One region of the Aneurinibacillus sp. UBA3580 genome, then DNA from elsewhere that is predicted to be linked to it. Evidence: riboswitches for the same ligand, from Rfam matches in the RefSeq annotation. Region 1 holds a riboswitch; each other region holds the start of a gene.
What was found. A riboswitch is a leader RNA that binds a small molecule or an ion and turns the genes downstream of it on or off. The one in region 1 is predicted to bind thiamine pyrophosphate.
Positions count from the first base shown of each region.

Region 2: it holds a riboswitch for thiamine pyrophosphate, as region 1 does, so the genes downstream of both, thiC (phosphomethylpyrimidine synthase ThiC) here and B2899_RS06300 (thiamine phosphate synthase) in region 1, are expected to answer to the same signal.
Region 3: it holds a riboswitch for thiamine pyrophosphate, as region 1 does, so the genes downstream of both, tenA (thiaminase II) here and B2899_RS06300 (thiamine phosphate synthase) in region 1, are expected to answer to the same signal.

Region 1 is NZ_DFMZ01000041.1:10,921-20,989, forward strand. Features, by position in the region: gene cimA (citramalate synthase) at 141-1,766, shown strand; gene B2899_RS06285 (thiazole synthase) at 1,921-2,685, opposite strand; gene thiS (sulfur carrier protein ThiS) at 2,691-2,894, opposite strand; gene thiO (glycine oxidase ThiO) at 2,913-4,034, opposite strand; gene B2899_RS06300 (thiamine phosphate synthase) at 4,031-4,693, opposite strand; TPP riboswitch at 4,784-4,898, opposite strand; gene B2899_RS06305 (DinB family protein) at 5,035-5,496, shown strand; gene B2899_RS06310 (GNAT family N-acetyltransferase) at 5,570-6,133, shown strand; gene B2899_RS06315 (DEAD/DEAH box helicase) at 6,259-7,620, shown strand; gene B2899_RS06320 (PadR family transcriptional regulator) at 7,660-8,196, opposite strand; gene B2899_RS06325 (SAM-dependent methyltransferase) at 8,400-9,584, shown strand; gene B2899_RS06330 (MFS transporter) at 9,716-10,069, shown strand, end outside.
Region 2 is NZ_DFMZ01000136.1:16,937-27,005, reverse strand. Features, by position in the region: gene uvrA (excinuclease ABC subunit UvrA) at 1-581, opposite strand, end outside; gene uvrB (excinuclease ABC subunit UvrB) at 589-2,568, opposite strand; gene B2899_RS17990 (hypothetical protein) at 3,005-3,139, opposite strand; gene B2899_RS17985 (hypothetical protein) at 3,707-3,880, opposite strand; gene thiC (phosphomethylpyrimidine synthase ThiC) at 3,904-5,685, opposite strand; TPP riboswitch at 5,815-5,926, opposite strand; gene B2899_RS17975 (DUF2198 family protein) at 5,996-6,226, opposite strand; gene B2899_RS17970 (PDZ domain-containing protein) at 6,223-7,536, opposite strand; gene B2899_RS17965 (S41 family peptidase) at 7,710-9,137, opposite strand; gene B2899_RS17960 (murein hydrolase activator EnvC family protein) at 9,433-10,069, opposite strand, start outside.
Region 3 is NZ_DFMZ01000122.1:2,827-12,895, reverse strand. Features, by position in the region: gene B2899_RS16790 (trimeric intracellular cation channel family protein) at 524-1,141, opposite strand; TPP riboswitch at 1,333-1,438, shown strand; gene tenA (thiaminase II) at 1,580-2,272, shown strand; gene B2899_RS16780 (ECF transporter S component) at 2,269-2,868, shown strand; gene B2899_RS16775 (ABC transporter ATP-binding protein) at 2,846-4,444, shown strand; gene B2899_RS16770 (energy-coupling factor transporter transmembrane component T family protein) at 4,410-5,180, shown strand; gene glnA (type I glutamate--ammonia ligase) at 5,250-6,584, opposite strand; gene B2899_RS16760 (MerR family transcriptional regulator) at 6,654-7,058, opposite strand; gene B2899_RS16755 (aminotransferase class I/II-fold pyridoxal phosphate-dependent enzyme) at 7,174-8,442, opposite strand; gene hflX (GTPase HflX) at 8,467-9,726, opposite strand; gene B2899_RS16745 (hypothetical protein) at 9,960-10,069, shown strand, end outside.

The DNA of each region.
Region 1 (10,069 bases):
TTCCTTCATGATAACGAAAAATGTTATGTATAGCTACTCTCTGCATGATATGATATACTTTACAGAAAAAAATAATCAATTCAGAATAATGGATTAAAGGAGTAAATGAGAGAGTACGTGAAGGGGAGGATGACGAAGCGTTGAAGGGTCAAGTTTTTATCTATGATACAACTTTGCGGGACGGCACCCAGGGAGAAGGTGTTAGTCTCTCGGTGGATGACAAGCTGAAAATCGCAAAAAAGCTGGACCAGCTTGGCGTCCATTATATTGAAGGCGGTTGGCCCGGCAGCAATCCGAAGGATATGGAGTTTTTTCTGCGGGCTCGGGAGTTGAATTTGAAACATGCGAAAATTACCGCATTCGGCAGCACGCGCCGATTCGGCATAACGGCGGATGCTGATGCGAATTTGAATATGATTATCGAGAGCGGTGTCGAAGCTGTTGCGATCTTCGGAAAAAGCTGGGATTTCCATGTTACCGAAGCACTGGGCACTACACTCGAAGAGAACTTGAATATGATTTATGAATCTGTTCGGTTCCTCAAAGAAAAAGGACTGGAAGTTATCTACGATGCGGAACACTTCTTCGATGGATACAAGCACAACTCTGAGTATGCACTGGCGACGTTACGCCGGGCGGCGGATGCCGGAGCGGATTGGTTGACGCTGTGTGACACGAACGGCGGCTCGCTGCCGCACGAGATTAGCGAGATTGTGACGCGCGTAAAAGAAACGGTGGAAACACCGGTCGGTATTCATTGTCACAACGATGGAGAACTCGCCGTCGCGAATTCGCTGGCGGCGGTAGCGGCGGGGGCGACGCAGGTGCAGGGCACAATTAATGGATTCGGCGAACGATGTGGTAACGCTAATCTAATCTCGATCATTCCTAATCTGCAGCTTAAGCTCGGTTACGCCTGTGTACCGGAAGAACAGTTGAAACAGTTGACCAATACGTCACGCTACGTGTATGAAATCGCCAATATTATGCCGCCGAATGTTCAGCCGTTCGTCGGACAGAGCGCGTTTGCACACAAAGGCGGAATGCATGTGAGCGCGATCTTGAAAGCGGCGGAGACGTACGAGCATATTAAACCGGAAGCGGTTGGCAATACACGTCGCGTACTTGTGTCAGAACTATCCGGACAAAGCAACCTGCTCTTTAAAGCCCAGGAGCTTAATATCGATCTGGATAAGAATACACCGGAAGGCCGTGCAATTATCCAGCAGGTAAAAGAGCTGGAGCATCAGGGCTACCAGTATGAGGGAGCCGAGGCTTCATTCGAGCTTCTTGTACGCAAAGGTCTGGGAGAGTACGAAGAGGTATTTACGGTAGAGTCATTCAAGGTACTGATGGAGAAAATCGGGGACCATGATGCCGTAACCGAAGCGACGGTGAAAATAAAAGTAAACGGACAGACGGTGCATACCGTCGCAGAAGGAAACGGACCGGTCAATGCGCTCGATAACGCGCTGCGCAAAGCCATCGAAGCGTTCTTCCCTGATATTAAAGAGATGTATTTGACCGATTATAAGGTGCGTGTGCTGAGCGAGCAGGATGCAACCGCCTCGAAAGTGCGTGTGCTCATAGAATCGACGCGGGACGGTAAGGATAGTTGGAGTACGGTAGGTGTATCGGCGAACGTAATTGAAGCGAGTTGGGAGGCATTGCTTGACAGTATGCGCTACGCGCTGATGGGACGCCACGGGGAAGCGGCGGAGATTGCATTGAAAGAGACGGAGCGTCAAGGAATATTAAATCATTAAAGGAAAAAGAATAAAGCCGGTAAAAAGGGTGAGCCAGTCCCTTTTTCCGGCTTTTTAAATTTCGGTTTTCATTGTTCCGTATAGCGTTTTAGGATACGGTCGACTACGATATCATATTCTGCCAATTCTTCGCGAACGAAAGACGGCAATGTCATTATTTGCTCATTCCCTCCATTGGGCTGCTGGCCTGGGCGTACCGTTTCTTCGGAATTCGGCCTGCTTCATATCCCAGCCGGCCCGCCTTGATTGCCAACATCATCGCTTCCGCCATTTTCACAGAGTCTTTGGCGCCGGCCACGGCCGTATTCAGCAGTACGCCGTCAGCGCCTAATTCCATCGCAATCACCGCGTCGGACGGAGTTCCGATTCCGGCGTCGACGATAATCGGAACGGTGGCTTCCTCGATGATGATGCTCAGATTGAGCGGATTGAGAATCCCCTGGCCGCTGCCAATCGGCGATGCGCCCGGCATGACCGCATGCGCACCGGCTTCCTGCAGGTGACGTGCCAATACGGGATCGTCATTCGTGTAAGGCAATACGATGAATCCGTCTTCGACCAGAATTCTGGTCGCCTCCAGTGTCGCGATCGGGTCAGGGAGCAGGGTTTTCGTATCCGCAATCACTTCCACCTTGATCATATCGCATAATCCGGATGCACGGGCAAGGCGGGCGATGCGCACTGCTTCCTCGGCTGTGCTTGCGCCGGCCGTATTGGGCAGCAGCTTGTATTTTTGCAGGTCCAACTGTTCCAAAAAGTTCGGCTGTGCCGGATCATAGATGTTCATCCGACGCACGGCAAACGTTAAGATTTCTGTTCCCGAGACTTCCACCGCCCGGCGCTGTATATCGAAATTCGGGAATTTGCCCGTGCCGAGCAGCAGGCGGGATGAGAATTCATAAGGTCCGATTCGAAGCATGATGATCAACCTCCACCAACAAAATGTACAAGCTCAATTGTGTCGCCGTCCGTGATACTTCTTGCGGCATGCTGTTCTTTTTGCAGGATGTCGCGGTTAATTTCTACAACCACGATGCGATCTGCAAGACGCAGATATTCCAGCAACTGCTGGACATTCCCGACCGTGTCAGGAATGGTTTGCATCTCGCCGTTAATTGTTATATTCATAGGCGTACCTCCTTAGATTTACAGGATGGGATGAACATGACGTCTGTCGGTGAAAGGCGCAAGCGGGATATCAAGCGTTTCACCTGTCACCATGCGGGCAATCATTTCACCGGTCAGCGGGCTTAAAAGAATCCCGTTGCGGTAGTGCCCGGTCGCCGCCAGCAGGTTCGCAAAAGACGATACCGGTCCGAAATACGGGAGGCCGTCTTTGGTCTGTGGCCGCAGACTGGCCCATGTCTTTTCAAGCGGGCAGTCTTTTAAGGCGGGCAGAAGACGAACGGCTTTTGTCATGAGCTGCTGCAGGCCGTCAATTGTCAGCCGATTATCAAACCCGCAGTCTGCAGAGGAAGCACCGACGAGCAGACGGTTTCCGTCTTTCGGAACAATGTAGCATCCGTGCGAATAGATCGTTTTTTCGATCCGCTGCGGCATAGAAAGCACGGAGAACGCTTCCCCTTTAATAGGGAAAACGGAGAGCGGCAGGCCGAGCGTATGCGCCAGACGGCCGCTCCATGCTCCGGCAGCAAGCACGTAATGATCGGCCGTAAACCGGCCCTGTGTCGTCACAACCCCTGTAATCCGGCTGTCTGTATGCTCGATGTCAAGCACCTCACATCGTTCCAGAAGCCTGGCACCGCCCTTTGCTGCGGCAACCGCAAACGCCCTTGTCAAATCCGGTGCCGAGACCTGGATATCGTCCGGCAGGTAAAGAGCGCCCGTAATTTCATCGCTTACCGCCGGCTCCATCCGTCTGACGTCCGTTTTGTCCATCCACTCGGCTTGAAGGCCCATCGCCTGTTGCCAGGCACCGCGTTTTTTTAGCGTGTCGGCTTCTTCTTCCGTCCAGGCGATACGAAGCATACCTGCATTGTTCAAGCCGATATCGACGCCGGAAGCCTGATATAGCTCTCGGGCGATTTCTGTAAACATAGCGCGGCTGCGCAGAGAAAGATCTACTAATGGACCCGGCTCGGTAAACTCGACCTGAGCGCCGAGCATGCCGCCTGCCGCCCCTGATGCATGCGCCCCGATCGTATCTTTCTCCAACAAGGTGACTGTTTTGCCCCTTTTTGTCAGTTGATAGGCAATAGAGACGCCGATGACACCGCCACCGATGATGACAACATCCTGCTTGATCATTTAACACCCTCCATTTTTGCCATGGGCCACGCGCATCTGGGCGATACACGGACATTCTGCATGGCCTGTTGAAATTGCTGGGCAGAAAGCATAGGGTCCCTGGCAAGCATAATGGCTGACAGTACGGCAATTCCGGCACAGCCCGTCGCCAGCGTATCCGGCGCATTGTTAGGCGTAATGCCGCCCAATGCAATAACGGGCAGATTGACGCTTTCCACGATCTCCTGCAAAGCCGCAAGTCCCCGACCGGCCTGGCCAGGCTTGGAAGCCGAGGCGAAGACATGGCCGAACAGCACATAATCGGCGCCTGACACTTCCGCAGCTTTTGCTTCCGTGACGCTGTGGACAGAGACACCGATAAGCCTATGCGGAGCCAGACGGCGAATGACGCCGGCAGGCAGGCTGTGATACGCGGCTTGAATGGCAGCGGCTCCGCTCGCAAGCGCTACATCCACCCGATCGTTTACCGCAAGTTTGGTGCATGGCAGACCGGTCGCAACCAAATCCTGTGTCCATTCCCATAACTCCCGAGCGGTTCGCTGTTTTTCGCGCAGGTGGAACATGGTAATATACGGGTGAATACGCGCCACAACCCTGCGGACGTCTGAAAGTGATTGCGTACCGCTGCTGATGACGTGAAGAGCATGTGCCATGTGCATTCCTCTCCCCCTTCCTTCTTTTCTCATGATTTTCACAGAAAAGGCCGGGACCCTATTATGGGACCCGGCCTGATACGTCAATGACAAACGCTTTTATGCCGACTACTTTCCTACGCTGGTACGAACCAGATCAGGTCCCAAGGGTTTAGAAACTTCAACGCGTTTCATTCTCAGCCCGGCTCCTCGGGATCCCCTAGTAGTGCTTTCTATTAAAATTTCTTCTATTATAATCAATTGTAATGAAAAAGAGAAGAAGGGATATAAAAAACTTAATAAAAGGTAAAATAGTCTGAATTATGATATAATTTTTCTGCATAATCAAGTGAAAGGGTGAGCAAAGATTGAAAGCTATCGAATTATTCCCACACGTCAACGATTTGCGCGATCGTTTCTTTCCGGCCTATCGGGAATTAACAGCGGATCTCCTTGAACAAAAACCTCAAGGGGTGCCTAACTCTATCGGATTTCATCTGCGGCATATCGCACAGGCGGAAGATTGGTTCGTTCAAGGCATTATTCTTGGACAGGAAGCGGCACCCAAGCGGAAAGCGGAGCTTGCGACAATCGCCGATATTCTTGCTTATCTAGAAGGAACGCGTGAGCATACGCTAAACGTACTTCGCGAAATGGAAGTATCGAAATTGGCCACGCCATTTACTATGCCGGAAGGCTATCGCGGCGCGAAAATCGATAATCCAACTTTCTCTTGGCTGTTCCATCGAATGTTCGACCATGAAGTTTACCACCTGGCGCAGGTAAATATGACGCTGCGTCTGCTGGGCAAAGAACCGCCGGCGATGTAATAACTTTCCTCCCTCTGAGGTACTATACTAATAGCTTGCTTGCTGACTATTACGCAGGAGCGGAGGGACAATATTGAAGGTAAAAAAAACGACAAACGACGCATTTCGTAAAATATGGCTGTACCGCTTAAAGGATAGGAAAGTGATGGTGCTGCGTCAGGCGATGGAAGTGGATGCGCCGAAGATTATCGAGCGGTTGCGCCGCGTACTTGACGATGGCGTTTATCTGGAGGAAGAGAAGGATACGATGAATAGTCCGCAAGAAGAGGCGGCGTTCATTCGCCAGATGAAAGAAGAGGGCAGCATGTATACGGTCGCTGAAATTAGCGACGCGATAGCCGGTGTGGCCCAGATCAAACGCGGACAGCTAGAGATGAATCGGCATATCGGTACGTTCCGCATCTGGCTCGGCCCCGGATTTCAGGGATACGGTATCGGATCCAAGCTGATGGATTATTCGCTGCAGTGGGCCAAGCACCATGGACTGGAGAAAGTCTGTCTTGACGTATTTGCCGATAATGAAAGAGCAATAGATATGTACAAAAAATACGGATTCGTAGTGGAAGGATACCGTAAAGACCAGTTTATACTGGATGGTAAACATGTGGACGAGGTATTTATGAGTAAATTCTTATAGAAGAAGCACAGGTGCGCAGCGCTATTCGGCCGGCCGCGCCTGTTTTCTTTTTTCGGGTAGCGATCAGAAGCGGAAATCGGGTAGAATAAGAAATAGTTTGTTTTAGCAGAGAAAGGAAGGAAATCATGAATTCATTTACTGCTTTTCAGCTGAAACCGGAAATTCTGCAGGGGATTGCCGATTTGTATTATAAAGAACCGACCCCGATTCAAGCGCAGGCCATTCCGCTGGCTCTCGAAGGAAAAGATGTCATCGGGCAGGCCCAGACTGGAACCGGCAAAACGGCGGCCTTCGTCATTCCGATGCTCCAAATGCTGGAGCTGGATAAAAAAGACGTGCAGGCGCTGATTATGACGCCGACCCGTGAGTTGGCGATGCAGATCACAGACGATATAGCCGAGTTGGGCAAGCATTTGGGCGTTAACGTACTCTCGCTGCACGGCGGTCAGGACATTACACGCCAGATTAGTAAGCTTTCGGGACAGGTGCATATCGTGGTAGGCACGCCGGGCCGAATTCTTGACCACCTGCGCCGGGAGACACTTCATTTCGGACGGATTAAAATGCTTGTGCTCGATGAAGCGGACAAAATGCTCGAGATGGGCTTTCTCGAAGAAGTAGAAGAAGTCTTCATCCAAACAGCGCAGCAAAAACAAGTGCTCCTGTTCTCTGCGACCATTCCGGATGAAGTGCGTCGTCTGGCCCACCGTTTCATGAATCAACCGCAGATTGTCCGGGTCGAGAAGCGGCAGATGACGGCGGAAAACACAAAAGAATCTTATTATGTAGTGAACCAAAGCGACAAGCTTGATGTGCTGCTGGAACTGGTCAAAGATGCCCGTCCGTATCTAGCCGTGATCTTTGCGAATACAAAACAGCGCGTCAACGAGCTGGTGCGCAGCTTGCAGGAGAACGGCATTGAAGCGGAAGCGCTGCACGGCGATTTAACCCAGAAGAAGCGGGAACAGATTATGGACCGGTTCCGCGAAGCCAAATTCCAGTATCTCGTCGCGACGGATATTGCGGCGCGCGGCCTGGACGTGGCAGGCATTACGCATGTGTTTAACTACGACATGCCGTCCGATTTGGAGAGCTATATCCATCGCGTAGGCAGAACCGGCCGGGCCGGGCAGGAAGGAGAAGCCATTTCGCTGATTTCCCCTCGTCAGAAACAGTGGTTTACCCGTTTCTCGCGCGCCATTAGCGGCGGTGTCGAGCAGAAGTTTCTCGGGGGCAAAAAACGTGAAGAACGTAAGGCCCGCAAGGTGGTTCGAGATACGAACGATGGCATTCAGGAAGCACGGACAGAGGACCGCAGTGCGGAGAAAAAGCCGGCACCTGCGTTAGGAGGAGGCCGGGCTAAAGCGAAACCTAGAAAGATTAAACCTGGATACAAGAAAAAAATGCAGGCTGAAAGAGAAAAGCAGCAGCGCAAAGAGCGCCGCAAAGCCATTCAAGAAGTATACAGAACACGCAAGAAAAAATAAACGAACCGGGATGGCAGAATGACGTCATCCCGGTTTTGTTTATTTCGCAAGTAAGCCGAGTACCCAGCGGCACCAGGCAATCTCTTCTTCCTCCTGTTTCAGTTTTCGGCAGAAGAGAAGGTAGCGCCCGAAATGACGGGAAGTAATGCTTTCAATTTCATCCCCGTATTCTTCTTTCATTTTCTTGATTTCTTCTTTGCGAAATGCAATTTTTTCCTCATAAGCGGTCATGCGTTCATGAAAAAGGCGTTGTGCCGTATCCTTATCCGTTAGCCAGATGGAATACACCTTGGCCAGAAATTCATCCCGGATGACGGGGGGAGCGGGCGATTTGCGGGTCCACTCTGCAAGCAGCGTTTTTCCTTTATCGGTAATCGAATAGATTTTTTTATCCGGTTTCCCGGTTTGTTTTACATAAACAAATGTGACAAGCCCGTCTTGTTCAAGCTTCATAAGCAGCGGATACACTTGGCTGTGTTTGGCCTGCCAGAATACTTCCAGCAGTTGCGTTAATTCGTAGCCTGAGCAGGGCTTTCGCACAAGCATGCCAAGCAGAGCGTAGCCTAAAGCATTCATTCTTTTCCTCCCTTATTATTCATATGAGCAAGATTATATATATAAATATTGACATATGCAAACAGAGCACATTATACTAAAACACACTGTTCTATATATAAAAAATTACATATATAATTACTTTAACAAACTATGAATACAGGCATATTTCTAATCTCAGCATTTCATACTGTTTACTAATTCATTCGGATGAGGAGCGATACATGGTGCAGAAGTATTTATTCCAGCAATTTTTCTCAAAGATAACGTCGGTTCCTTTTCGGGTGGTATTTTGGGATGGAACGACGGACAATTACGGAGAAGGCGAGCCGCGCTTTACGCTTATATTTCATGAGAAGGTTCCTTTTGGAAATTTCGTGAAACAGCCGTCCCTGGCATTTGGAGAAGCGTATATGAACAGGGCGATCGAGATTGAAGGTGCAATCGAAGACGTTATTCGGGCTGCCACGTCGAACCGAAGCATGATTTGGTCTGAAACGCTTACCCGCTTGTCGAAACTCAGCATGCGTAAGCAGCAGGAGAACGTGCAGCACCATTACGATGTAGGAAATGACTTTTATGCATTGTGGCTCGACGAAACGATGAGCTATTCATGCGCCTATTTCAGGACGCCGGAAGATACGCTCGAACAAGCGCAACTGCAAAAGATTGACCATGTTTTACGGAAGCTGCAGTTAAAGAAAGGGGAAACGCTGCTTGACATCGGAAGCGGGTGGGGATGGCTCATCATTCGCGCCGCCCAGCAGTATGGAGTTAAAGCGACAGGCATTACATTAAGTGAAGAGCAGTTCAAAAAAACGCGCGAGCGGATTGCAGAGCTGGGGTTGTCCGGTCAGGTGGATGTTGAACTGATGGACTATCGCGATCTTGCGAAAACAGGACGTACCTTCGATAAAATTGCCAGCGTCGGCATGTTTGAACATGTCGGACAGGATCATTATCCTGAATTTATGAAATCGGTGCAGGCGCTATTGAAAGAAGGAGGGTTGATGCTGCTTCATACGATTACGCATATGAAGGAAGAGCCGGGCGATCCGTGGATTTTAAAATACATTTTTCCCGGCGGGTACATTCCTTCGCTGCGCGAGGTCATTCACCTGCTGCCCGAGTATGATTTCCATACGATGGATGTGGAAAACTTGCGGATGCATTATGCGATGACACTCGATCGATGGGCGGAACGTTTCGATCAACATGAGGCTAAAGTCCGCGAGATGTACGATGAGAAATTTGTCCGCATGTGGCGTCTGTATCTGCGGTCCAGTGCCGCTTTCTTTAGAATCGGCGGGCTTTCTATTCATCAGATGCTTTTCTCAAAAGGTATTAATAATCAACTGCCGCTTACGAGGGACTATCTGTATGCTTCGGCTTCGGAAGAACAGAAGTAACAGGCAGGTCTCGTCACAGGCGACTGGATGAAAATATCGAGGTAAGAAAGGAGGAGGGAGACTTGGAATTAACCGAGAGTAAAAAACGAAACGCAAGAATCATTACGGTGTTTGCCACATTTCTTGCGTTTATGGGAATCGGGGTTGTAGACCCCATCTTGCCTTCAATAGCCGAACAAATCGGCGCAAGTCATTGGCAGGTAGAGATGCTGTTTTCCTCTTATATTTTTATGATGGCGATCATGATGCTTCCCGCCGGTCTGTTGGCCGGCAAGTTCGGCGACAAACCGATGATGGTCACAGGGCTGGTTATCGTTACAATTTTTGCGCTGCTTTGCGGATTTTCCGATACGATTGCAGAACTCTCGATTTACAGAGCGGGTTGGGGGCTCGGTAATTCATTTTTCTTTGCCACTGCCATGACGCTGCTGATCGCTTTGTCGAGTGAAGTCGGCGCTGCAGTTGGGTTGTACGAAGCAGCTATC
Region 2 (10,069 bases), on a different contig from region 1:
AGCTTAATCTCTTCCGACAAGTCCCGCACTTCGCCATCGACGCGCACGCGCACATATCCTTGCGCACGAATATCGTCAAGCAATTTCACGTGCTCGCCTTTCCGCCCCTGTACGAGCGGTGCCAGAATTTGCAGGCGTGTTTTCTCCGGATACCCCAGAATGCGATCCACCATCTGCTCTATCGTTTGCGCCGTAATCTCTACCCCGTGTTCCGGACAGTGCGGCCGTCCGATGCGGGCAAAGAGGAGACGGAGATAATCGTAAATCTCCGTAACGGTACCTACAGTAGAACGGGGATTGCGGCTGGTCGTCTTCTGGTCGATGGAGATGGCCGGAGACAGCCCGTCAATGGAATCGACGTCCGGCTTGTCCATCTGACCCAGAAACTGGCGTGCATAGGCGGACAGCGACTCGACATAACGCCGCTGTCCTTCCGCGTAAATCGTATCAAACGCAAGCGACGACTTACCCGAGCCGGACAAGCCGGTCAGCACGACAAACTTGTCCCGGGGAATCGTCACATCTATATTTTTCAGGTTATGGGCACGCGCGCCCTTAATCACAATATTTTCGCGGCTCATTCGTTTTTCATCCTTCCGCCTTTAACTCAAGAATTAAATCGCGCAGTTCAGCCGCACGCTCGAAGTTCAGCGCACGGGCCGCTTCCTTCATCTCTTCTTCGAGACGCAGCAAGACGTCCTTTCTCTCTTTCTTGCTCAGCTTGCTGTACGCCTTCTGCGGCAGGTACTCTTCCTGCTCTTCTGCCGCTTTAGTCGCCTCGATGACTTCGCGCACCGCTTTGCGGATCGTCTGCGGCGTAATGCCATGCTCTTCATTGTATGCAATCTGACGCTCACGGCGGCGGTTCGTCTCCTCGACGGCGCGCTCAATCGATTGCGTCATTTTATCCGCGTACATGATGACGTGGCCGCTTGCGTTTCTTGCGGCGCGGCCAATTGTCTGAATCAATGATCGCTCGTTGCGCAGGAAGCCTTCTTTGTCTGCATCCAGAATCGCCACCAGCGACACTTCCGGTATATCTAACCCTTCCCGTAAAAGGTTAATTCCAATCAAGACATCGAACGTTCCTATCCGTAAATCGCGGATAATCTGCATCCTCTCAATCGTTTTGATATCCGAGTGCAGATAGCGAACTTTAATGCCCACTTCTTTCAGATAATCGGTCAGGTCTTCGGCCATTTTTTTCGTAAGCGTGGTGACAAGCACACGCTCATTCTTCTCAATCCGCTCGTTAATTTCACCCAGTAAATCGTCAATCTGCCCTTTAGAAGGACGAATGTCGATCGTCGGATCTAAGAGTCCGGTCGGACGGATTACCTGCTCGACGAAATCCGGTGCCTTTTCCAGCTCATACGGTCCCGGCGTTGCCGATACGTAGATAATTTGCTTTACATGTTTTTCGAACTCTTCGAATGTAAGCGGGCGGTTGTCTGCCGCAGACGGCAGACGGAAGCCGTGGTTAATCAACATTTCCTTGCGGGCTTTGTCACCGTTGTACATGCCGCGAATCTGCGGCAGCGTAATATGCGACTCGTCTATCATAATCAGAAAATCATCCGGGAAGTAATCCAGCAGCGTATACGGTGTCGCTCCTGGTGGCAGGCCGTTCAGGTGGCGCGAGTAGTTCTCGACGCCGGAGCAATAGCCCATCTCCTGCAGCATCTCGATATCATAGCGTGTCCGTTGTTCCAGGCGCTGCGCTTCCAGCAGCTTACCCTGCTCTTTAAAATACGCAAGCTGCTCTTCCAGTTCGGCTTCAATGCTCTTGATGGCACGCTGCATCTTATCCTGACCCGTGACATAGTGGGACGCCGGAAAGATTGCAACGTGCTCGCGCTCTGCCAGCACTTCTCCGGTCAATGCGTCAATCTCGGTAATCCGCTCAATCTCATCACCAAAAAACTCCACACGAATCGCGTGTTCGCTGTTAGCCGCCGGGAAAATCTCCACGACGTCCCCGCGCACGCGGAATGTACCGCGCGTAAAGTTAACGTCATTTCGATTATATTGAATGTCTATCAGCTTGCGAAGCACATCATCACGGTTCTTCTCCATACCACGCCGCAGAGAAAGCAGCAGCGCTTTGTATTCCTGCGGTGAACCCAAACCATAAATACAGGACACACTGGCAACAATGATGACATCTTCACGTTCAAACAGCGCGCTGGTCGCGGAATGGCGCAGTTTGTCAATTTCCTCATTGATGCTGGCGTCCTTCTCGATGTAAGTATCCGATTGCGGAATGTAGGCTTCAGGCTGATAGTAATCGTAGTAGCTTACGAAGTATTCGACCGCGTTGTTGGGGAAAAACTCTTTAAACTCGCTGGCAAGCTGCGCCGCGAGCGTCTTGTTGTGGGCAATGACAAGCGTTGGCTTTTGGACTTTATTGATGACCTGGGCCATGGTGAACGTCTTCCCCGTTCCCGTCGCCCCCAGCAGCGTCTGGTGCTTCTTCCCATTCAAAATTCCTTCCGACAACTTCGCTATTGCGGTAGGCTGGTCTCCCTGAGGGTTGTACTCGGAGACAAGCTCGAATTTTTGGCTCAGCTTTTCCAAGGTTTCACCTTTCCTTCGTTATCATGCTGCATTTCATTATATCATAATTGCATATACGAACGTATGATTTCCAATAATTTTTTCGAACGTAGGTTCGAGAGTGAAACTACCGTGGCTTTTCAGCCGCAACCCTGATATGAAAACCATGGGAAGGGTGGCTACCTTTTTGTGGTACGAAGGAAAAAGAGGAAAGAATGAGGAGAGGATTTTGATTTTGAAGACGGAAAATTATAAAGAGGGAATAAATCCGATAAGAACAAATGTTTTTGACTACTATATTTTTATGTTTTACAAGAAAAATAATAAATATAAAAATATAGTTGTGGTATAATATTGCTGTAAGATTACGTAAAATAAAAAGAGACCGCAGGTGCAACTGCGGTCCAATGTACAACGGTGTGCCCGTAAGGACTCATCGAGATATCAGTCAAACACCCCCCTTGAGCCGGCCAGCTTGTAAGGGGGGTGTTACTTTGTTAGCGCAACGATTGACCGCTTGGATTAAGCCAATGATTAACAAACCAAACGTCAGCATAATAATAATCACTTTGCCAGTCTTCATCGATTATCACCTCCCTTGCTACCACTTAACGCAAGGCAACAACGGGTTACGCGGTGATAAATCGAGGCCCCTACAAGTACGTTGTACAAGTAGCATTATATCACAGGAAACGACAGCTTTCTTAAAAAGTTACCAACAAAACAAGCACGCATTCGACAAAGCATTCTCCGTCTTCGCGGAAATGTCTTTTGGCTGATCGGCTTCGATACGACTCACAACCGCTTTAATCTCCTCGACATCCTTCTCGATTTTATCCAATTTCTGTACTTTCTCATAAATTTTTATCGTTTCAATGGATTCATGCCGCGCGCCCCTATTTTTCCGCTTCGTTCCGAGACAAAAGATATGGCGGTTCCATATATCTCCCGTCTGTCAAAAGAACGCGATACAGGTTCGTAGATCGGCGAATCTGGCTGATGTTGACGCGCCCTTCACAAAGAAGGAGGACATAAAAGTGGACATTCCCCTTTTTGTGGAATTTTAGCGGTGGTAGCCAAAATTTCTATAAAAGGTCGGAATGTCCTCTTTTTGTTCCCTTTTTTTCGACAATTTTTTGCAAGAGTCCAGTTAATAATAACAACTTTCTGACTTCAAACACCGAGTACAGGTTTTCATTAAAACATCGCCTGTATAGGTATGATTGCAACTTGCCTGAAGGTCAGCAAGCTCTGCTTTTAGGCTCTCTATTTTGGCCTTCAGCTCTTTTATTTCACTTATAATTTGACTCGCTTTGTTACTCATACAGAGGCCATCTCCTTATCCGCTCACCGATAAATATGACTGCCGCCGTCTTTGAACTCTTGAGCCTTTTCCTTTAATCCCTTTTCTAACGCCTCGTTGTTCGTTAATCCATGATGATTGGCATACTCCCGGATTTCATGCGTGATTTTCATACTGCAGAATTTCGGTCCGCACATCGAACAAAAATGCGCCGTCTTTGCCCCTTCTGCCGGCAAGGTTTCATCGTGATATTCCATGGCGCGTTCTGGATCTAATGATAAATGAAATTGGTCGCGCCAGCGAAACTCAAACCGGGCCTTGGAAAGGGCATTATCGCGAATTTGCGCTCCGGGGTGGCCTTTGGCTAAATCCGCAGCATGGGCGGCAATTTTATAGGCAATGATTCCATCCCGTACGTCCTCTTTATTCGGAAGCCCGAGATGTTCTTTCGGTGTAACATAACAGAGCATGGCCGTTCCGAACCAGCCAATCATGGCTGCACCAATCGCAGAAGTGATATGATCGTACCCCGGCGCGATGTCAGTTGTCAGAGGCCCTAATGTATAAAACGGGGCTTCCTGACAAATCTCCATCTGCTTATCCACATTCTCTTTAATTTTATGCATGGGAACATGACCGGGTCCCTCAATCATCACCTGTACATCATGTTTCCATGCAATTTTAGTCAGCTCACCCAACGTCTCTAACTCAGCGAATTGTGCCTCATCGTTTGCGTCTGCAATCGATCCTGGACGCAGGCCATCCCCTAGGGAAAAGGCTACGTCATACGTTTTCATAATTTCGCAGATTTCCTCGAAATGCGTATAGAGGAAGTTCTCTTCATGATGCGCCAGGCACCATGCCGCTAAGATAGATCCGCCACGTGACACGATTCCTGTGACCCGGTTGCTTGTAAGCGGGATGTAGCGAAGGAGAACTCCGGCATGGATTGTAAAATAATCTACACCTTGCTCGGCCTGCTCGATTAATGTGTCACGGTAGACTTCCCAGGTCAAATCCTCTGCCACTCCGTTTACTTTTTCCAGAGCTTGATAAATGGGAACAGTGCCAACAGGAACCGGAGAATTTCGAATAATCCATTCACGTGTTGTGTGTATGTTTTTTCCGGTAGATAAATCCATAATGGTGTCCGCTCCCCAGCGAATCGCCCACGTCATCTTTTCTACTTCTTCAGAGATAGAAGAAGTAACGGCGGAGTTTCCAATGTTTGCATTAATTTTTACATGGAAGTTTCGGCCGATAATCATCGGCTCGCTCTCCGGGTGATTAATATTAGAAGGAAGAATGGCGCGGCCTTCCGCGATTTCCTTCCGTACAAATTCAGGACTTACCCCTTCGCGAATGGCAACATACTCCATCTCCGGAGTAATCATACCTTTGCGGGCATAATGGAGCTGGGTAACATTTTGCCCTTTTTTCGCCCGCAGTGGTTTTCTCTTTAATCCAGGAAAAACCTCGCGATGGGGTGAACCCTCTTCTCCTTTTATTCCATCGTCTTCCGGTCTTACGTCACGTCCTTCATATTCTTCTACATCGCCTCGCTCCAGAATCCAATGACGGCGAAGTGCAGGAATTCCTTCACGAATATTTACGGAGTAACCGGGGTCAGTATAAACTCCGCTCGTATCATAGACACGAACGGGCTCATTTACCTGCGTTCCAAAACTTCCGGATGATTCGCTCAATTGAATCTCCCGCATAGGCACCCGGATATCCGGTCTGGACCCTTCTATGTATACTTTTTTACTGCCCGGAAACTTCTCAAGATTCGGGATAGAAACTGCGGTTTCAATCGATTTGGACATAAAAATAGCCTCCTTGGTTAGAAAATTCGAAGTATTTAGAACCCTCTATGGAGGCGGAAGGAGGACGTATATGATTAAAAAAGCCGCATAGAAAATGCGGCTTTGGATACACGTACCCCATGCAATATAAACATGAAGTGTCACTCATCCCTCCGCTGGCATTATCCAGTTCAGGTTCAACGGTCGATAACAGATTAGTTATCCTCTCAGCCTGATTCCTCAAGCTCCCGCGTAAATATTATATAACTTATAAACTACATTAACACAAATAACGAAGTATAACAACCTTCATCTACTACAAAAAAACCCTCTACTCCGTCAAGCTAATTCCTCGAATCCAACGGTACCCGACATACGTGCCGACGAGACCGCTGACTACGCCAAGCAAAACTACCGGAAGCGGCTGGTACGGTCCGTTGAAAACGGCCATCATGATGCCCAGTGTGGCAATGGCGCCGACCCAGATATTCAATGACACACGAGAAATCACCGCGGCAAGAATAAACGGAACAATCAGCGCAATGATATATTTTGCGATCATAACGATACATCCTTTCCCTGCTCGAGGGGCATCTCATTCGACTCAGCGTTGCGGCGCGTTCTCACCTTGCGGAACAGCCCGAATAACCGGCTGTATCCCTGCTCTACATACTCATCCGCCGCGGCGTCAGGTGCCACAATCAATCCCAGCTGATGATGGTCTCCCTGATACACGGAACGCTGAACGTATTTGATATGTCCTTCTTTATTCATTACTTCCATTTTACAGAAAGCCGATTGCTGCTGCAATGCCGGGTAAATCTCCTCCTTGCCGTGGATCTCGTGTCCGTTCACTCGCAGAATAACATCTCCCGTCACAATCTCCATCTCATCGGCCGGACTGCCGGGCACAACCGCCAGTACGCGCACACCTTTCTTCAATTGTACATATAGCGGCGTATGAACACGACGCTGCCATTCACCGTAGATACGCAGCGCTTCATGCCCGGCCAGTGCCAGCAGGCTGCCAAGAACGGCAAAAGGAAGCCAGAACGTTCCCAGATACGCTAGCACAAGCAATGCTACGCCGAGCCACACAATCATTTTACCCGCCCACTGCGCTTTTTCCTGGGGCGTGGACAACACCGCCAAATCCGCATACCCTGCTACAGACGGAACCGGAAGCAGGCTCAGTGCAGCTGCACCCGCATAGAACCACGGCCACCAGCCGGGCACATCCGGCGTGTAAATACCGGCTGCATCCCCCGCCACGAACAGAACGACCGGGATAAGCCAGTATTTCTGTATCGCATACGCGCCGACAACACGACCGCGCTGGCTCTTAATGAGGACCGGAGATAGTCCCTGCTTCGGCACGACACGAATAAGAATGCCTTCTGCGATATGCAATACGGCGACCAGCGCGAGGATGGCCGGGATGTTCACCTCCTGCAGCCATACAACCACTGTTTTAAACCACCCATTCAAACCATCCGAAGGCACAAGCTTCGCCAACGCGGACAGCACGGACAGCAAACCACCGCTATAGGCGAAAGACAAAAAGCGAATGTGAACGAATGCCAAAAGAGCACTTAAAATCCATAGCAAAACAATATCGTGATAAGAAGGTGCCGCACCGATGGCGAGCAGCACAAGAGAAGCGCCCAGGCCCGCTGCCGCACCGAACAGCAGCGCGCGCACCAGCTCTCCCGCTCCCGAAGTCACCCGTGCATGGAACAGCCTGCGCTCCTGCACAATCTGCTTACGGTATGCCCAGAATAACAGCAGCGCAAACACATACAAAGCCGGACTTATCAAAAATTTAGGAATCTGTATCAACAAATCAACAACAAATCCTGACCAATCATCCATTTTCTATCCTCCGAATCTAAAATCGAGCAATACTTACGCCTGCTTTCCCTTTTTTGTCGTTCGGCCAGAAAAGCTCTCGCTTCCCCCACTATTCAGTATAAAAAGAAAAAACCACGACATAAAGGCCGTGGTTGTACAATTCTACAAACGGCAGTGCGAACCCTGCCTTATTTTCAATTTGATTCCCTGGATATTACTTCAAGTGCCGCTTGCAGCTGCAAATCATTCTTCGGGTCCTGAATCCGTTTGATCAGCTCCTCCTGCATGACACCTGCGGTCTTTTTATCTACCCTGCCGGTCACCGGAAGCTTGTGCAGACTCTGGAATGCTTTCACGGCAGTTTCGGTCCGGCTGTCGAAGTAACCGTCCGTCCGGCCCGGCGGTTGACCCAATCCTTTGAGAATCAACTGCAGATTCTTCACATCCGAGCTGTTCATATCGCGTCCCAGTTCCACTTTGGTCGGCAGCGGAGCGGCATTAAAATAATCGGGTTGATCAATCTTTACATCCGGCTCAATGCCTTTTTTATGAATCCAATTGCCTTCCGGCGTCAACCATTTGGCCACCGTAATCTTCAGCTGGCTGTCGTCTTCAAGCGGTATTGTATTTTGCACGGTGCCTTTTCCGAATGAGTTTGTTCCGACTACTTTATAGCCGCTGCCCTGCAGTGCGGCGGCCAGAATTTCCGAAGCGCTGGCGCTGCCCTTATCCGTGAGTACGACAACCGGATATTTGGCTTCTCCTTTTTCGGAACGGAATACTTCTTTTTTGCCGTCACTGTACTGTACCTGCAGGATAACGCCTTTATTCGGCACAAGCAGATTGCCGATTTCGACCACCGAATCGAGCAGACCGCCCGGATTGCCCCGGACATCGACAATCAAACCGTTAATGCCCTGTTTCTCCAGTTTGTTCAATTCCGCGGCAAAGTGCTTGGCGGTATTCTGGGAGAACTGCGTAATTTCCAGTTTCCCGTATTTCTTGCCGTTCCGTTCAACCGTCTCGCTGTACACGGTTTCCACCGGGATATCGTCACGAACGACGGTAACAAGCATCGGATCCGAAAGCCCCGGACGCATAATTTCAAGCTCCGCTTTCGTCCCCTTCGGACCGCGAATGTGCATGACAGCATCGCTTAGACTCAGTCCCTGCAAACTTTTGCCGTTTACCTTCAAAATCTGATCCTCCGGACGGAGGCCTGCTTTTTCAGCCGGCGATCCTTTAAACGGAGAAACGATTGTGACCCTTTCATTTTTCAGCGTTACTTCCGCTCCGATTCCCTCAAACGTAGATTGCAGGGAAGAATTGAAGTCCTTCGTCTCCTTTTGGTTCATATAATCAGAGAACGGATCATCCAGCGTCTTGACCATCCCTTCAATTGCGCCGTCAATCAACTCAGCCTTCTCTTGCTTTTCGAGCGCGGCATTCTCTATTAATTGATACGCTTCGTATACTTTAGCCAATTCAGGGTCTTGGGCCGCGGCCTGCTTTTGCGGGTCCTGTCCCTGCGGTACGCTGCCCTGTGTTCCGGAAGCCTGTCCGAAAAATTTCGCGGCTGCGAGCGTTACAATGCTGGTAGAGGCAACGAGCAGCAAAAGCATAATAAAAAGCGTACGGCGTTTTATATACAAATACGAGCACCACCTTTACAGTTTATTTACCTTGATATATTGACACGCTTTCGTGGAGCGAAAGTTATGAAAAGATGAAGAAGAAAGAGAAAACAGAGCCAAAAAACTCTACTCCAGCCGAGGCGCAGGGCATTTCAGCATTTTTTCTCCTGCTCTTTTCTGTTTTTCTCCAATAAATTCATACCGCAAACATTAAGCCGGGCTGTCAAGCTTGCCTTATATAGTATATGGCGGACATATCCGAGATATATCCGCCATAGCAAAATTACCGTAAGTATGACATCGGATCGACTTTCCGACCGTTATTGATAACCGTAAAGTGCAGATGCGGACCCGTAGAACGACCTGTAGAGCCAACCTCCGCAATCTTTTGTCCTGCGCGGACCGATTGTCCTTCGGATACCACGATTCCGCCGTGACGAATGTGAGCATACAGCGTACTTAAGCCGTTTCCGTGATAGATGACAACCGTATTGCCATACCCATTCATGTAGCCGGTCGATGCTACCACGCCATCCGCAGCCGCATAAATCGGTGTTCCCTGCGGTGCGCCGAAGTCTGTACCATCATGGAATTTCCGCGTATGTAGAATCGGATGCACCCGGTAGCCGAATGGAGAAGTGATCGGGCCATTCACCGGCTGGACGAATTGCCCGCCGGAATGAACAGGCGGCGACCAGCTTCCCGCATCGGAAGAAGAGGAGGCCCGGCGTGCTTCTTCTTCGGCACGGCGCTGCTCTTCAATCTTCTGTTGCAACTGGTTGACCAACTCAAGCGATGCTTTTTCCTGCTCGTCCTTAATCTCGAGCAGCTCCCCCTCTTTTGCCTGCAGTTCTTTCAGAATGCGTTCGCGCTCCTGCTTCTGCGCTTCCAGTTGAGCAGCCAATTGCTGGGCTTCCGCC
Region 3 (10,069 bases), on a different contig from region 1:
CACATAATGGGTCAGCGTTACAATAAAATACCGGCATACCAGTTGCCGCCTGCATGGCATGCCGGTATAGAGGCAGGTTTGTACATTCCAGCACAATGGCTCCCTTTTCACTCTATAAAATTATAACAGGCTTAGTTCATTCCCGCTAAAACTTCAGCGTTCTTTTCATTGTAACATTCCATGCATAGCGCATCTTTTTCCTCTGCTTCATATTCTGTTAATTTAACGCCGCAACTTCTGCACGTAAGCTCAGTAAAAACTATATTCATTTCTATTCCCTCCATTATCCGTATATTTTTGCAAACCTTTAAACGCAATCATTTTGAAGGGAGCCAAAGTCTACGTTATTACAATTTCCTATACGAAATAAGAATAAAGCAAGTTTCTGTTTTTCTGACTTTTTACAAATCGTACACAAAATTAAGATTACAACAGCAATTGAAAGATTCGGAAAATCAAAGACGATAAGCAAGCAAATGAAACCCCGGCCTTATGTCATTGACACCAGGCCGGGGTTTGTAGTTTACTGCACCGCTTTATGCAAAGAACGACGCGGCAGTTTCCATTTATAGAATACAGACAACACTCGCAGCACAACAATCGCAACGCACAGCCCATACAACTGTACGGAATCTCCAATGTCTACAATCCCCGTGCCGATGCACAGCCCGGCTCCGATCGCCCATACAGCGTAGATTTCTTCCTGCAGCACCATCGGACGCCGACCCGCCAGCACATCGCGAATCACGCCGCCGCCGATGCCTGTCATTACCGCCGCCACGATGATTGCGCTCAACGGACGATCGAGCTGCGTCGCATACAACGCGCCCTGCACAGCAAATGCCGCGAGACCAATCGCGTCAAAGAACACCTCCGAGCGACGCCAGTATGCGATTAACTTTACCGGCAGAAAGAAGAACACCAGCATGGTTAGTAACGCTGTCCATAGCAGCGTTCCCTGCTCCCAAAGCGTAGGCACCGGAATACCGATAAGAAAGTTCCGCACGATCCCGCCACCGAATGCAGTCGCCATGCCAAGCACGAATACGCCGTATATATCATACTCTTCTTCCATCGCCACCACCGCGCCGCTCAGCGCAAACGCCATTGTGCCGATAATGTTCAAAATCTCCCACGTCACGCTGCATCTTCCTCTCTATTTTTCCCTCATTGATATTTAATCTTTCAACAGGTTACAAGAGGTCCTTGCACATCGTCAAGCAAAACCGCCGACAAGATAGTTTATTCGAAAAATTTCATCGTCTATCTTTTTGCATTTTACAGCATTGACAGGTCAGCCCGAACCTGTTATTCTACGGATAATTTCATAGGAAAGTCCACTGGGGGTGCCGTAACGGCTGAGATAAGGCGCAGTAGCCTTGATCCCTTCGAACCTGATCTGGATTATACCAGCGTAGGGAAGTGGCATGACGACTGGCCATTCCAATTTGGTTGTGATGGCGCGTTATTCTTTGTCTCGCATGCCGCTCTACTTGTAGAGCGGCTTTTTATTGGGGCAAGGGACCGGTGGAGCACTTTCTTCTCTGAAAAAATTGATTTGTTAGGAGGAATTTATATGATGACATTTACCCAACAGCTTCGCCAGGATGCCGATCCAATCTTTGAGGCCATCTTCGCTCACCCATTCGTGCGGGGCATTGCCGATGGGAATTTGGACAAAGAAGCCATCATCCATTATGTAAAACAAGATTTTGAATATCTCAACGCCTTCGCCCGCATCTACGGCATCGCCATCTCTAAATGCGAGAAACGCGAAGACATGGCGATGTTTGCCGAGCAGATCTCATTCGTACTGCACGGCGAAGCCCATCCCCACAACAACTTGTGCCGCGTAGCGGGCGTCCGTTATGAAGATGTGCAGGGCTATCCGCTTGCGCCGAATGCAAGCCATTATATTCGCCATATGCTGACGGTCGCGCATGAAGGTACGCTCGGAGAAATCATCGCAGTGCTTCTGCCGTGCCCGTGGACATATCTTGAAATCGGACAAAAGCTGCTTAAAGAAGTCAATCCCACTCCTTCGCACCCGTTCTATGAATGGATTACTTTTTATGGCGAGGCATCCATGAACGTGCTGACCGATCGATTCTGCGCACGGCTTGACCGCTGGGCGGAAGAGGCCAATGAAATGGAGAAAGAAAAAATGAAGCAGCATTTCCTTACCAGTTGCCAGTTGGAATACCTCTTCTGGGATATGGCGTATACAAAGCAAACCTGGCCGGTTGAGTTGGGACAGGTGATGAAACGATGAGTTGGAAAATGCGGGAAGTTGTACTGACCGTCGTACTGTCCATCGCGTGCGGCGTGCTGTACCTTGGCTGGTCTACCCTCTGGCTTCCGATCTCGGCGCTGATAGGACCGGTCGGCGCTGAAGTGATGTTCGGTGTCTGGGTGGTGGCGAGTCCGTTGATCGCTTATATTGTACGCAAACCGGGCGCCGCACTGATTGCGGAGCTGGCGGCGGCGGCCGTTGAAGTATTCACGGGCAGCCACTTTGGTCTCTCTTCGCTGTTAATCGGATTCTTTCAGGGACTGGGCGCCGAATTGGCCTTTTTCCTGTTCGGCTATAAGAAGTATTCATTGCCCGTCCTCATGCTCTCGGGTGTACTCGCTGCGGTCGGCAGCATGATCTACAGCCTGCTGGCCAATGGCTTCGGCTATTATACTCCGGGTGTACTCGCGGCTACGTTTGCACTGCGAATAGCCAGCGGCGCTATCCTCGGAGGAGTACTCGGAAAACTGATAGCCGAATCGCTGGCGAAAACCGGCATTCTTCAGCAGTACGAAATGATGCGGCAGCGCAGACAGCAACGTGGTGAAGGATATGATTCCGTATCTAGGATGTAACAATCTTTCGGTCCGTTTCTACGATGCTCCCTCCTTCACGCTGCAACATCTGAGCCTTTCGATTCAACGTGGCGAAAAAGTACTGCTGCTCGGGCCAAGCGGCTGCGGAAAATCCACCCTCCTGTCTGTGCTGTCAGGAATTATTCCCGCCGCGATTGAAGCGGAAGTAAAGGGCGAGGTGACACGCCCTGAATCCGTCGGCATAATGTTTCAGGACCCGGATGCCCAATTCTGCATGCTGACTGTCGGTGATGAGATTGCGTTTAGCCTGGAGAACCGCCGCATTCCGCGGGATGAAATGAACGGCCGTATTGAAAAAGCGATGGCACAGGCGGGTCTGTCTGTGCCCAAGGATACGCCGATCGAGACGCTGTCCGGCGGAATGAAGCAGCGTCTGGCGCTCGCATGCCTGTTGGCACTCGAAGCGGATGTACTGTTCTTCGACGAACCGACGGCACAGCTTGACCCGCAGGGACGACAGGATGTGTTCACACTGCTCAAATCGGTATCGGATACAGGAATGACCATGGTATTCATCGAGCACGTACTGGATGGTTTGATTGACTGGATGGATCGTGTCATCCTGTTTGATGCCCAAGGACGCATCATCGGGGAGGGTGCACCAAAAGACGTACTGACCCGGTACGAAAAAGAAATGGAGGCCGCCGGTATCTGGCGGCCCCGTCTCTTCCCTCATACCCTAGAAGAGGCCTGTGCCCCTTCCCATCCGCTGCAGATCGGGTGGCGCGAAAAGCTGAAGCAAAGCGAGACGCGGGCCAGGTCGAAAGGGGCGGTAGAGCCGGACATCTACACCATACGCGATCTGACCATCGGCTACGGCAAAACCAATATCCTTGAACATGTTTCGTTTTCGCTTCGGCAAGGCGAATGGACGGCCATTATCGGTGAGAACGGCGCTGGAAAAAGCACACTGTTAAAAGCGCTCGCCGGATTGGAAAAAGGAAAACACGGGGAGGTATACTTTCAGGAGCGACCCATCCGCAAGTGGCCGGCCAAAAAGCTGTACGAACAGGTCGGCTTCGTATTCCAGAATCCGGAGCTGCAGTTCGTCACAGATCGGGTATACGATGAAGTGGCATTCGGGGGACGCGTTCGTCAATGGGACGAACATGTCCTTACAGACAAAACGAACCGCCTGTTGCAAGAGTTCACCCTGAATGCGCATCGCGATCATCATCCGTTCATGCTAAGCCAGGGCCAAAAAAGACGGTTGAGCGTGGCGACAATGCTCTTGTTTGATCAGAAAGTGCTCCTCTTAGATGAGCCAACGTTCGGACAGGACGCTGCCACCGCTGCCCAATTACTCGCTCGTTTGGAAGAGCGAAAAAAACAAGGAACCGCCATTGTCATGGTCACACACGATATGGATTTGGTGGACCGGTACGCAGACCGTGTCATTTGGATTGCAGACGGTACGATTCAATTTAATGGTGCCCCGTACGACTTGTTCTCTTCCGGCGCTTCTCTGCCGGGGTTGATGCGGCCGCTTCACTATGAATGGGAAAGGAGGATGCGCCATGATGCATGCCAACCGCTCCCGTTTGGCTCGCGTTAATCCGGCTGTAAAATTGACTGCCCATTTAGCCGTTATGCTGTTTCTCATGATGATTGCCGATCCGATTACTTCCGCTCTGCTCTGGCTACTATCCATCATCGTTGGAGTCATGTTCGGGGGATGGACCATGCGGTATATAAGAAAGCGGATTGTACCGTATCTCGGATTTTTCCTGCTGGTCTTCTGGATGCTGGCCGCTTTCGGCAAAGGCGAACATGTCCTTGGGCAATTTGCCTGGTTCCGCATCACGGAAGAAGGCATCTACCATGGTCTGACGATTGCGTTTCGCATGCTCGGATTCGTTACGTACGGTCTGCTGTTCACATCCACTACCGATACGACACAGCTGGTTATGAGTTTAATTCACCAGTATCGCCTTTCGCCCAAATGGGGATACGGACTGCTGGCAGGTCTCAGGTTTGTACCTCTGTTTCAAAGTGAGCTTGCGCAGATGAAAGCCGCACATAAAATCCGAGGATTTCATGCGCAGGGGAAGTTAAAATCATTTGCCCGCTATACACTTCCTCTGTTCACCCAGGGTATCCGCAAGGCGGAACGGGTGGCGATCGCAATGGAAGCCAGAGGATTTGACGGTTCGCGCAACCGTACGTATTATCACACTCCCGTAACGTCAAAGAGTGATTATGTATATGCCGGTACTCTCTTCCTTGCTGTCGCTGTCATTACGGCTGTTTCCGCTTTTTCAGGCTGGCTGCACTGGGCATGGAACGAGTAATACCGCAAAAAATCCCGGCAGCATATCGCTGCCGGGATTTTGATTTGATCTTTCGAAAACCAGTTTGAATTAGTAATTCATGTATTGTTCGCGTTCCCACGGATGAACCGCTGTACGGAACATATCCCATTCGATTTCTTTCGCTTCTACGAAGTGCTCAAGCGCGTGCTCACCCAGTACGGCGCTGATAACTTCGTCCGCTTTCAGCTCTTCGATCGCTTCTTTCAGCGTTGCAGGCAGGTTGTCGATGCCGGCTTCTTTGCGCTCTGCTTCGTTCATTACATAAATGTTGCGATCTGTTGCCGGCGGAGCTTGCAGTTTGTTTTTCACACCGTCAAGCCCTGCTGCCAGAAGAACGGCCAGTGCTAAATACGGGTTCGCTGACGGGTCCGGGTTGCGCACTTCGATACGGGTGCTCAAACCGCGGGAAGCCGGGATACGAATCAGCGGGCTGCGGTTTTTCGCAGACCATGCCACATAGCAAGGCGCTTCATAACCAGGAACCAGACGCTTATAGGAGTTGACTGTCGGATTGGTGATGGCAGCAAAGCCGCGTGCGTGCTTGATGATGCCTGCAAGGAATTGCATTGCCGTTTCGCTCAAGCCAAGCTCTGTAGACGGATCTTCGAATGCATTTTTGTCGCCGGAGAACAGAGACAGGTTGCAGTGCATACCGGAGCCGTTAATTCCGAACAGCGGTTTCGGCATAAATGTGGCATGCAGACCGTGTTTACGGGCAATCGTTTTTACAACAAGCTTGAACGTTTGGATTTGATCAGCCGCTTCGACCGCATTTGCGTATTTGAAATCAATCTCATGCTGACCCGGCGCCACTTCGTGGTGAGACGCCTCTACCTGGAAGCCCATTTGTTCGAGTGTCAGTACGATATCACGGCGGCAGTTCTCGCCGAGATCGAGCGGCGCGAAGTCAAAGTATCCGCCCTGATCGTTCAGCTCGTTCGTCGGCTGGCCATGTTCATCAAGCTTGAACAGGAAGAATTCCGGCTCCGGTCCAAGGTTGAAAGACGTGAAACCCAGATCTTCCATGTCTTTCAGCGCGGCTTTCAGGATTTGACGGGGATCTCCCATGAAGGGTTGACCATCCGGAGTGTAGATGTCGCAAATAAAGCGAGCAACTTTGCCGTCTTCCGTTGTCCACGGGAAGATAACGAACGTATCGAGGTCCGGATACAGATACATATCAGATTCTTCGATGCGCACAAATCCTTCGATAGACGATCCGTCGAACATCATTTTGTTATCGAGCGCTTTTTCCAGCTGGCTCGTCGGAATTTCTACGTTCTTGATCGTGCCGAGCAGGTCAGTGAACTGCAGGCGGATGTATTTTACATTCTCTTCTTTGACCAAGCGATAAATGTCTTCTTTCGTGTACTTTGCTGCCATCTCCAAACAACCTCCTTAAGATCTCTCCTCAGCAAGGAGACTCCCATATGATTTTTTATAGATGATTCATTAATGGAAGAAGCGGGAAAGCTCCCCCCGATTAAGCGGTGTTTGCCCCGGCCGGGTCGTAAACATTTGCTGCTTCAGAAAATCACGCAGCTCGCGGTCGGACATTTCTTTGCGTTCCTGTTCGACTTTCTCGTAAAGCATATTGCTGACTCGCTTGCCTTCCTGCTTCATCGCAAGCACTTGCTTGATGCCGGCAATATTAAGTCCTTTCTCAAGCAGCGATTTGATTTCCAGCAGGCGGTCTACATCATTAAAGGAAAACAGGCGCTGATTTCCTTTCGTACGCGCCGGAGAAATCAGATTCTGCTGCTCATAGTAGCGGATCTGACGCGCTGTTAGTTCTGTCAGCTGCATCACGATTCCTATCGGAAAAAGAGCCATATTGCGGCGAATATCATCTTTCATTTCTTTATCTCCTTTCGCCGGTGAATCTCCTTGCTTCCTTGGTTCTTATTCTACATATGTTAACTTTCCTCGTCAATACATGTTAGATAAATTTACACATTTTTTTTAGACTTTTTTAGATTTTTAACAAATTCTTCTCGATCATCCCGTCCAGCGCGGTCAGCACACCCACCTTGACATGTGAAGCGGTCAGACCACCCTGCACAAATCCGAGATACGGCGGGCGGATCGGACCGTCGGCAGACAGTTCGATACTCGAACCCTGAATAAACGTACCGGCAGCCATAATGACCTGATCGGCATATCCCGGCATATCGCCCGGTTGCGGTACCACATGCGAATCAACCGGGGCCGCTTTCTGAATGCCCTGACAGAACGTCACGAGGCCTTCAGCCGTGCCGAATTCGACGGATTGAATAAGGTCTGTGCGCGGCGCATCCCAACTCGGATTTGTCTTGAAACCTAATCTTTGCAGGAGTCCGGCCGTGAATACCGCGCCTTTCAACGCTTCTCCTACCACGTGGGGTGCGAGGAAAAACCCTTGAAATATTTCCAGCAGTCCGCTCTGTGTCGAGCCAACCTCGGCCCCTAAGCCCGGTGCAGTCATGCGATATGAAGCCATCTCCACCAGGTCGGCGCGTCCGACGATATAGCCGCCGCTTTTGGCCAGACCCCCGCCCGGGTTCTTAATGAGTGAGCCGGCCATGATGTCGGCCCCTACTTCGAGTGGCTCCTGTTCCTCGGTAAACTCACCGTAACAGTTATCCACAAACACAATGACGTCCGGACGAATGCCTCTGATGAACGCGATCATTTCTTTAATTTTTGCGATTGTAAACGACGGGCGATCCGCATACCCGCGCGAACGCTGGATGCCGATTACTTTCGTATTTGTATGTATCGAGCGGGCGATCGTTTGTTTATCGATTTCGCCTTCCGCCGTCAGCGGCACTACGGCGTAGCCCACACCGAATTCTTTGAGCGATCCCTTGCCGTGACCGCGTACCCCGACAATTTCTTCCAATGTATCGTACGGCGCACCGGTAATGTACAGTAGCTCGTCACCCGGGCGCAGCATACCGAACAGCGCAATCGCAATCGCATGCGTACCGCTCAGGATATGCGTGCGCACGAGCGCCGCCTCACCGCCGAATACGTCTGCATAGACCTTTTCTAATGTTTCACGCCCCATATCGTCGTACCCGTATCCGGTCGACGGCGCAAAATGAAAGTCACTCACCTGATGTTTGCGAAACGCTCGCAGTACTTTAAATTGGTTGTAGTCAGCCATTCTCTCGATCTCACGCAGGCGCGGGCCGATTTCTGCTTCCACCTGCTCAACATACGGTGCTAATTTCTCTCCATGCTTTAAATACGAAAACACGTTATCTGTCCCTTCTATACGCTCTTAAATAATAAACTCTGCAAGCTCGGACGAAAGCTGTTCGATATGTTTTCCTTTCGCCTCAAGCTCATAATACATGCCGTCTTCATCGACGTTTTCACGGAGAACGTGAAGATTGCGGTGCACAAGGGCATACAGGTCGCTGCGTGCCGTTGGCAGGCGCAGCAGGTAGCGGCTGTACCCGCTTTCGATATGCGCTTCCACCGCCGCAAGCAAGCGTTCTATGTCGTCCTCTCGGTGCGCGGAAATATACAGCACCGATCCCGAAATCGTTGCAATCGGCCGCTCTTCTACGGCATCCATCTTATTGAAGACAGTCAGGCGCGGAATGGCTCCGGCTCCCAGCTCGGCCAGCACTTCGTCCACTACTTCCATATGAATTTGATAATCAGGATGGGAGGCGTCAATCACTTGCAGAATTAAATCTGCTTCAGCCGCCTCTTCAAGCGTAGAACGAAAGGCAGCCACCAGTTGGTGCGGCAAATTCTGAATAAAGCCAACTGTGTCGGTTACGATAATTTCCTCACCACCCGGAAGCCGCACACGGCGTGAGGTCGGATCAAGCGTGGCAAACAGCTTGTCCTCCTCGAGAATACCCGCATCGGTCAGACGGTTCAAGATTGTTGACTTGCCTGCGTTCGTGTAGCCGACGATGGCAACCTGGAATACCTCGTTTTTCTTGCGCCGATCGCGGTATAGCTGGCGATGTCGTTTGACCTCTGCCAGATGTGCCTCAATCTCGCTGATTCGACGGCGAATATGGCGCCGATCCGACTCCAGTTTCGTCTCTCCCGGCCCCCGTGTGCCGATACCCGCACCAAGACGGGACAGTTCCGCCCCTTTTCCTGTCAGGCGCGGCAGACGGTACTGTAATTGAGCAAGCTCGACCTGCCACTTGCCTTCCCGTGAACGGGCACGCTGGGCGAAAATGTCAAGGATAAGCTGTGTACGGTCGATAACCTTGCACTCGATGACCTGCTCCAGGTTACGAATTTGCATCGGCGTCAGCTCATCGTTGAAAACAATCAGGTCTGCTTCCAATTCTTCCGCCAGACGATTGATTTCTTCTACTTTGCCCTTACCGACATACAAACGCGCATCCGCCTGATCACGCCCCTGGGTCAACACGGCGACGACGTCTGCCTGCGCGGTTCTCGTCAATTCCGCCAACTCTTCCATCGACAGGTCAAAATAGCGCCGGTCGCTGTTTTTCCGGTAGCAGCCGACGAGAATCGCCCGTTCGGTTTTTCGCTCATCTACAATGTGTATTGCAAACGCCTCCTTACAAACGCAAAGTCTCCTGCTTTCGCACCGTTTTGCACGAAAGCTTCTTACACTATTATACTATCTTATCAAAACAGTCCTCCATTCACACGAAATTTCCCTACTATAATGAAAGAAAAACGTTCCCCTTATTCGGGTAGCCGCTTCACTATCCAGCGAACACTTTTTATTTGTTTTTTTCGATATAATATTAAGGTAAGGAGGGAACAAACATGGCTTTTGGCATTACACGCGCAGAGCTTGCCGCCTGGAAAACGAAGGTCGGGCGAGGTGAAGTGGCGCTCTTAACCCACTTCTGGCTGCACCCGCGCTATCCGGGTAT